Regions from separate parts of the Streptomyces sp. NPDC001828 genome, predicted to be linked through region 2. Evidence: riboswitches for the same ligand, from Rfam matches in the RefSeq annotation. Region 2 holds a riboswitch; the other holds the start of a gene.

Region 1 (4,296 bases), on a different contig from region 2:
GCGGCCGAGATCGGGCCGACGCCCGTCTCGGGGCCGGCGCTCGGCTGGAGCGGGTGGTTGGGCAGGTACGGGGCGAGGTGCGCGCGCACGCCGACCGGGCCGACGCCGGGGCCGCCGCCGCCGTGCGGGATGCAGAACGTCTTGTGCAGGTTGAGGTGCGAGACGTCGCCGCCGAACTTGCCCGGCTTGGCGAGGCCCACCAGGGCGTTGAGGTTGGCGCCGTCGACGTACACCTGGCCGCCGGCCTCGTGGACCAGGGCGCAGATGTCGGCGACGTGCTCCTCGAACACGCCGTGCGTGGACGGGTAGGTGATCATCAGCACCGAGAGCTCGTCGCGGTACTGCTCGATCTTGGCGCGCAGGTCGTCGGCGTCGACCTCGCCGTCGTCCGCGGTCTTGACGACCACGACCTTCATGCCGGCCATCACGGCGCTCGCGGCGTTGGTGCCGTGCGCGGAGGACGGGATGAGGCAGATGGTGCGCTGGGTGTCGCCGTTGGCGCGGTGGTAGGCGCGCACCGCGAGCAGACCCGCGAGCTCGCCCTGCGAGCCGGCGTTGGGCTGGATGGACACCGCGTCGTATCCGGTGACCTCGGCGAGGCGCTCCTCCAGCTCGCGGATGAGCGTGAGGTAGCCGGCGGCCTGCTCGACCGGCGCGAAGGGGTGGATCTGCCCGAACTCGGGCCAGGTCACCGGCTCCATCTCGGTCGTCGCGTTCAGCTTCATCGTGCAGGAGCCGAGCGGGATCATGCCGCGGTCGAGCGCGTAGTCGCGGTCGGCCAGCTTGCGCAGGTAGCGCAGCATCGCGGTCTCGGAGCGGTGCTGGTGGAAGACCGGGTGGGTCAGGTACTCGTCGGTGCGCAGCAGCGCCTCCGGCAGCGTGTCGGCGGCCGCGGTGTCCAGCGCCTCCACATCGGCGTCGACCCCGAACGCGGCCCAGACTGCGGCCAGTTGGGCCCGCGTGGTGGTCTCGTCGCAGGCGAAGGAGACGGTGTCCGCGTCGACCAGGTGCAGGTTGACCCCGCCCTGGCGGGCGGCCTTGACGGCCTCGGCGGCCTTGCCCGGGACGCGTACGGTCAGCGTGTCGAAGTAGGCGCCGTGGGCGACGTCGACCCCGGCGGCCCTCAGGCCCTCGGCGAGGACGACGGCGTAGCGGTGGGTGCGCCGCGCGATCTGCTTCAGGCCGTCCGGGCCGTGGTAGACGGCGTACATGCCGGCCATCACGGCGAGCAGCACCTGCGCGGTGCAGATGTTGCTGGTGGCCTTCTCGCGGCGGATGTGCTGCTCGCGGGTCTGCAGGGCCAGGCGGTAGGCCTTGTTGCCGTCGGCGTCGACGGAGACGCCGACGAGGCGGCCCGGCAGGCTGCGGGCGAACTTCTCCTGGACCGCCATGAACCCGGCGTGCGGTCCGCCGAAGCCCATCGGGACACCGAAGCGCTGGGTCGTGCCGACGGCGATGTCCGCGCCGAGCGAGCCCGGCGAGGCGAGCAGGGTGAGCGCGAGCAGGTCGGCGGCGACCGTGACGATCGCGCCAAGCTCGTGGGCCGCGTCGATGACCGGCTTGAGGTCGCGGACCTGGCCGGAGGCGCCCGGGTACTGGAGCAGCACGCCGAAGACGCCGCGCTCGGCGGCCTCGGCGGGGATGCCGTCGCTCAGGTCGGCGACGACGACCTCGACGCCCGTCGGCTCGGCGCGCGTCTGGATCACGGCGACCGTCTGCGGCAGGGTGTCGGCGTCGACGAGGAAGACCCCGCCCTTGACCTTGCCCACGCGCCGCGACAGGGCGAGCGCCTCGGCGGCCGCGGTGCCCTCGTCGAGCAGCGAGGCGCCGGAGGTCGGCAGGCCGGTCAGCTCGGCGACCATGGTCTGGAAGTTGAGCAGCGCCTCCAGGCGGCCCTGCGAGATCTCCGGCTGGTAGGGCGTGTACGCCGTGTACCAGGCCGGGTTCTCCATGACGTTGCGCAGGATGACCGGCGGCGTGAAGGTGCCGTAGTAACCGAGGCCGATCATCGGGGCGAGCACCTGGTTGCGGTCCGCGAGCCGGCGCAGCTCGGCCAGCACCTCGGCCTCGGTGCGCGCCTCGGGCAGACCCAGCGCCCCGGCGCTCTTGATGACCTCGGGAACGGCGGCGTCTGTGAGCTCGTCGAGCGAGCCGTAGCCGACCTGGGCGAGCATCTTGGCCTGCGCCTCGGCATCGGGCCCGATGTGGCGCTGCTCGAAGGGGATGCCACGCTCCAGCTGGCTGAGCGGAATGCGGTTGGCGGTCATGACGGAGGCCTCCTGGTCGCACGACCTGCGAGGGGCACCACGGCGCGGGTACCCGGACGGCCTCCCCCTCTGTCATCTCAACCTGAGAGCTTCACCGGGGCGCATGGGGGCGACCCGGCTTTCACCGTCGGTGAGGAAAGGTTCCGCCCGGGCTGAAGTGCCCGTACGTCCCCCGTCCTGCTTTCCAGAGTGACCTCGTCCGTGCGGTCCGTGGGCCTGAGAGATTCCGGGGAGGAGTTGCTCCTTCGGCGTCCGCCGAGAACTCGATGAGCTCTTCGGTGGACTCTCCCGCACGGGGTCAGCAGCCGCTTGCCAGCGTACCAGCGAGGTCCGAGCTCGATTCTTTGTTCACCTGCTCAAGTGGCCAACACCCGGGATGTGCACTTTCGTAGTGCTTATGGAGCAGTTGTAACCGGTTGCGACCAATTGGAGGGACCGTGCAGACCGATATCGATCCGCGCAGCCTGATCGGCCGCAAGGCATACGACCGCAATGGGCACAAGATCGGAACGGTGGACGAGGTCTACCTGGACGACGCCACGGGCGCGCCCGAGTGGGCCGCGGTGCGCACCGGACTGTTCAGCCGGGACGCCTTCGTCCCGCTGGAACCGAGCACCCTGGTCGACGAGACGCTGCGCGTCCCGTACGACCGTGCCCTGATCAAGGACGCGCCGGACTTCGGCGTCGGCCGCCACCTCTCCCCGGAACAGGAGCTCCAGCTCTACCACCACTACGGTCTGGACATCGCGGCCCCCGAACCCGGCCCGCCGCCCTCCGACCGCGACTTCGGCCGGCTCGCCAACGGCGAATCCTGACCCGCCGCCGCCCCTTCCGCGGCCCCCGCCTCCCCGTCCCTCCGCGCTCCGGCCCCTCCTCCCTCCCCGCTCTCCGCTCCGGTCGGCTCGACCAGCGGCAGCGGCTCGGAAGGCTCCAGGCCGGGGTCGTCCACCTTGAACGTCCTCACCCGCCCGGGCGCCCGTGCCGTCGGCGTCTCGAAGCGCACCGTGACCCGCCCGACCCCGCTGCCCTGCACCCAGCCGGGCCCGTACTCGGCATGCCGTACGTCGTGCCCGGCCAGCCAGCGCCGCTGTGCCGGGTCCTGCGGGGGCTCCGCCTCCGCCTCGGCGGCCGGGGTGGACTCCTCGCCCAGCGGCCCCGCCGGCTCCTCCACGGCCCGCTCCCCTGCGGCCTGCGCGAACAGGTCCTCCTGCGTGAAGTCGGCGAGCCCGCTGACCCCGACGCCGAGCAGCCGCACCCCGCCCGTGGTGTCCACCGCCTCAAGGAGCCGCGCGGCGGCCTCCCGGACCACCGCGGGGTCGTCGGTGGGCCCGCGCAGGGTCTCGGACCTGGTCAGCGTGGAGAAGTCGTACCGACGTACCTTGAGCACGATGGTGCGGCCCGAGTGCCCCGACGCCCGCAGCCGCTGCACACACCGGTCGGCGAGCCGCCCCACCTCGATGGTGATCCTCAGCCGGTCGTGCAGGTCCACATCGAAGGTGTCCTCCACGGACACCGACTTCGCGTCCCGCTCGGCCACCACGGGCCGGTCGTCGTGCCCGGCCGCCATCCGGTAGAGCGAGGCGCCGTGCGACTTGCCCAGGAGCCGTACGAGCTCGTCCTCGCCCGCCTCGACGAGGTCGGCCACGGTGGTCATCCCGGCCCGGCGCAGATGTTCCCCGGTGGCCGGGCCCACCCCCGGCAGGGTGCGCACCGACATCGGCCCGAGGAGCTCGCGCTCGGTGCCCGGCTCTATCAGGACGAGCCCGTCCGGCTTGGCCTCCTCCGAGGCGATCTTGGCCAGCATCTTGGATCCGGCGAGCCCGACCGACCCGCTCAGCCCGGTGACCGCCCTGATGTCCCTGCGCAGCCGCTCACCGGCCGCCCGCGCCGAGGCCGACTCGAAGGCCACCCCGCCGGCCTCCAGGTCCACGAACGCCTCGTCCAGGCTCAGCGGCTCGACCAACGGCGACAGCCGGCCGAGCAGCTCCATCACCTGTTCGCTGATGGTGCGGTACAGCTGGAAGCGCGG
Region 2 (4,296 bases):
CCCTCTTCGATCCACCGTGCCGACGCCTGCGCCGCCCCGCAGCCCCGGGCACACGCGTGCGGCTGCGGGGATGCAAGGGTCATGAAACCAGGTTAAGCCGCCGTACAGACACCGCCATGGCCCGGCGGGGAGCTGTCGCGACGCACCCGTTGGCTGTTACTGGGCCCGTGCGTAGAAGGGCCGTACCCGCTCGCGCATCCAGATGGCGACCGGATCCTGGGTCACGTCGAGCAGGACCAGATTGACCGGCCAGCCGACCGGGACCCGGCCGAGCGCCCGGCCGAGCGCCTCCATGGGGGCGTTGCGTCCCGCGCCGTCCCAGGTGGCGAACTCCACGCCGATGAAGAGCGTGGGCGGCTCGCCCTCGATGGAGGCGAGCGCGCGACGGGCGCTGAGCACCACGCCGATCGTCTCGAACTCCTCGGCGGCGACGGCCAGGAAGTCGACCGGGTCCTCCTGCCAGTCCGGCTCGAAGAGCCGCACCCGCGCGCCGGACGCGGGCCCGTCGAGGGCGGTGAGCCCGGTGCGGCACAGCTCGGCGACGGCGGGCGGGGGCAGCGGCATGCCCACCGCGCCCTCGGGGTTGACCACGATGCCGAGCCGCGGCGGGAGCCCGCGGGCGAACTCGACGGCCGGGGCGACCGCGAACGACATGTGGGAGCCGACGCACTGGAGGAACTGCTGCTCGGAGCTGTACACCGGTACGTAGGGGACGCCGTCGAGCTCCATGGTGGGGAGGTCGAGGTCCCTGCTGCCCTGACCGCCGCCGTTGGGCAGCGGCACCCACACGGGGTTGCGGCCGAGCACCTCTATGAGGCGGGGGCCCGCGTCGGGCTGCCCGAGGGCCGCCGCGAGGACCTCTTCGAGCTCGTTGCCCGGCCAGCCTCCGCCGCCGTGCGGATGCGCGAACGCCTGCTCCGGAAAGTTCATGTGCCGTCCTTCTCCCCCGACTGCTGTCGTGCTCCACGACCCTAGCGCCGCCGACGCGCACGGGTGAAAGGGTGCCGGGAACGGGCCCGGCGCGCGCCACCGGGCGCTACCGCGCGAAGCCGATGCGGTGCAGCGCGGAGGCCGACTCGCGGTCGAGCAGGACCGCGCTCGCGCAGCCGGTGGGCAGCCGCCCGGCCTCCACCTGGGCTATGAGGCGGCGAGCCGCGCCGCGATGCCGGGCGAAGGCGTACTTGGACACCCAACGTCCCCGGGTTGCCTGGCCCTCCAGGGCGGTGCCGGCCGGCACGTCGAGCACGACCAGGCGCAGTGCGCGGCCGCGGCGCCGGGCGCCCCGGCCGAGCCAGTGCCGCACCCAGGCCTGCGTACCGCAGTCGTGCACGACGAGGCTGTCCCCGGAGCGCAGGGCCCACCAGGTCCTGGCGAAGTGCGCGGTGCGGGTGAGCGGGCGGTACAGCGCGTACGGGATGCCGGGGAGCCGGCGCTGCCAGGCGAGACGGGTGTCCTGGGAGTCGATGCGGCGGTCGGTGACGGTGCGGCGCATCAGTGTCGTCTTGCCGCTGCCGGGCAGACCCGACACCACCACGACGTCCCCCGCGTCGAAGAGCAGCTCCGGCGGCGTGCGCCCGGGCCTCCCGCGCAGATCCCGCACCGCCTCGGTCACCACCGGCCGCGCCCGCTGTCCCGGGACCTCCCGGCCGGGCCCGTCCGGCGCGGGCACCTCCCGCACCCGGCCCGTTTCGCGTCCAACCGTCATGGCACTCCCCCCTGTTCGGATCCCGGGACCCCTGCCCTGGAAGTGTAAAGAGACGGTAATAGGGCTCAAGCGATTTGCCGCTTCCGGGATGCGTGCAATGATGTGCGCGCCAACTGCATACCGGCCGTTCGAATCCGCGCGGGAGAGTCCTCAGCAGCTGTGAGCTGGGGCGCCGAAGGAGCAAGTCCCTCCCTTGAATCTCTCAGGCCCCGTACCGCGCGGACGAGGCAGATCTGAAAAGCGGGCCGTCCCCTGCCGGGCGGCCCCACCCAAGGTGCAAGCCGTGACGCGCAGCGCGCGACGGTGAACCTCTCAGGTTCCGATGACAGATGGGGAGGATGTCCTCGACCGTCATGCCCCGGGACCTTGGAGCAACATCCATGAGCAACGCCCCCCGTCTGACCTCCCTCGATGCCCTGCATCGTTCGCTGGGCGCCACGATGACCGACTTCGCGGGCTGGGACATGCCGCTGCGGTACGGGAGCGAGCGCGACGAGCACAACGCCGTGCGCACCCGAGCCGGGCTGTTCGACCTGTCCCACATGGGCGAGATCACCGTCACCGGCCCCGAGGCCATGCAGGCCCTGAACCACGCGCTGGTCGGCAACATCGCCACCATCGGCGCCGGCCGCGCCCGGTACACGATGATCTGCCAGGAGGACGGCGGGATCGTCGACGACCTGATCGTCTACCGCCTGGGCGAGACCGAGTACATGGTCGTCGCCAACGCGGGCAACGCGCAGACCGTGCTCGACGCGATCACCGAGCGCGCGGCCGGCTTCGACGCCGAGGTCCGCGACGACCGCGACGCCTACGCGCTGATCGCGGTGCAGGGCCCCGAGTCCCCCGGCATCCTGAAGTCCGTGACCGACGCCGACCTCGACGGCCTGAAGTACTACGCCGGTCTGCCCGGCACCGTCGCCGGCGTCCCCGCGCTCATCGCCCGTACCGGCTACACCGGCGAGGACGGCTTCGAGCTGTTCGTGACGCCCGAGCACGCCGAGCGGCTGTGGCGGGCGCTGACCGAGGCCGGCCAGGACGCGGGCCTCGTGCCGTGCGGCCTGTCCTGCCGCGACACGCTGCGCCTGGAGGCGGGCATGCCGCTGTACGGGCACGAGCTGACCACCGCGCTGACCCCCTTCGACGCCGGCCTCGGCCGGGTCGTGAAGTTCGAGAAGGACGGCGACTTCGTGGGCCGTACGGCTCTGGAGGCCGCCGCCGCGAAGGCCGAGTCGAACCCGCCGCGCAAGCTGGTCGGCCTGATCGCCGAGGGCCGCCGGGTGCCGCGCGCCGGGTTCTCGGTCGTGGCCGGCGGCGAGGTCGTCGGCGAGGTCACCTCGGGCGCCCCGTCCCCGACGCTCGGCAAGCCGATCGCCATCGCGTACGTGGACGCCGAGCACGCCGCGCCCGGCACCCCGGGGGTCGGCATCGACATCCGCGGGACGCACGAGGCGTACGAGGTCGTCGCGCTGCCCTTCTACAAGCGCCAGAAGTGACGCGCGCCTCCCTTCGGCAGCCCCTTTCCCGTCTCGCCGTCCGAGACACTCGTCGAGACCCCGTCACCAGCACTCCCCCGCGTACAGGAGAATTCAGGTCATGAGCAACCCGCAGCAGCTGCGCTACAGCAAGGAGCACGAGTGGCTGTCGAGCGCCGAGGACGGCGTGTCGACGGTCGGCATCACGGAGCACGCGGCCAACGCGCTCGGTGACGTCGTGTACGTACAGCTTCCGGAGGTGGGTGACACGGTGACCGCGGGCGAGACCTGCGGCGAGCTGGAGTCCACCAAGTCGGTCAGCGACCTGTACTCCCCGGTCACCGGCGAGGTCGTGGCCGCCAACCAGGACGTCGTGGACGACCCTTCGCTGGTCAACTCGGCCCCGTTCGAGGGCGGTTGGCTGTTCAAGGTGCGCGTCACGGACGAGCCGGGCGACCTGCTCTCCGCCGACGAGTACACCGACTTCGCCAGCTGACCCAGACCACAGGGATAAGGGATTCAAGGGATCGTCTGATGTCGCTTCTGAACCAGTCTCTCCACGAGCTGGACCCGGACGTCGCCGCCGCCGTCGACGCCGAGCTCCACCGTCAGCAGTCCACCCTCGAGATGATCGCCTCGGAGAACTTCGCTCCGGTCGCGGTCATGGAGGCCCAGGGCTCGGTCCTCACCAACAAGTACGCCGAGGGCTACCCGGGCCGCCGCTACTACGGCGGCTGCGAGCACGTCGACGTGGTCGAGCAGATCGCGATCGACCGCATCAAGGCGCTCTTCGGCGCCGAGGCCGCCAACGTGCAGCCCCACTCGGGCGCCCAGGCGAACGCTGCCGCGATGTTCGCGCTGCTCAAGCCGGGCGACACCATCATGGGTCTGAACCTGGCCCACGGCGGTCACCTGACCCACGGCATGAAGATCAACTTCTCCGGCAAGCTCTACAACGTGGTCCCGTACCACGTCGACGAGACCGGCGAGGTCGACATGGCCGAGGTCGAGCGCCTGGCCAAGGAGTCGAAGCCGCAGCTGATCGTGGCCGGCTGGTCCGCGTACCCGCGTCAGCTGGACTTCGCCGCCTTCCGCCGGATCGCGGACGAGGTCGGC

The links. A riboswitch is a leader RNA that binds a small molecule or an ion and turns the genes downstream of it on or off. The one in region 2 is predicted to bind glycine.
Region 1: another riboswitch for glycine. It lies ahead of gcvP (aminomethyl-transferring glycine dehydrogenase); the one in region 2 lies ahead of gcvT (glycine cleavage system aminomethyltransferase GcvT).

Annotation. Positions count from the first base shown of each region.
Region 1 is NZ_JBIATV010000001.1:9,232-13,527, reverse strand. Features, by position in the region: gene gcvP (aminomethyl-transferring glycine dehydrogenase) at 1-2,267, opposite strand, end outside; glycine riboswitch at 2,462-2,568, opposite strand; gene ACFYZA_RS00060 (PRC-barrel domain-containing protein) at 2,693-3,082, shown strand; gene ACFYZA_RS00055 (DNA polymerase IV) at 2,998-4,296, opposite strand, start outside.
Region 2 is NZ_JBIATV010000006.1:260,839-265,134, forward strand. Features, by position in the region: gene ACFYZA_RS19620 (enhanced serine sensitivity protein SseB) at 157-930, opposite strand; gene ACFYZA_RS19625 (AAA family ATPase) at 1,037-1,705, opposite strand; glycine riboswitch at 1,835-1,932, shown strand; gene gcvT (glycine cleavage system aminomethyltransferase GcvT) at 2,086-3,201, shown strand; gene gcvH (glycine cleavage system protein GcvH) at 3,302-3,676, shown strand; gene glyA (serine hydroxymethyltransferase) at 3,715-4,296, shown strand, end outside.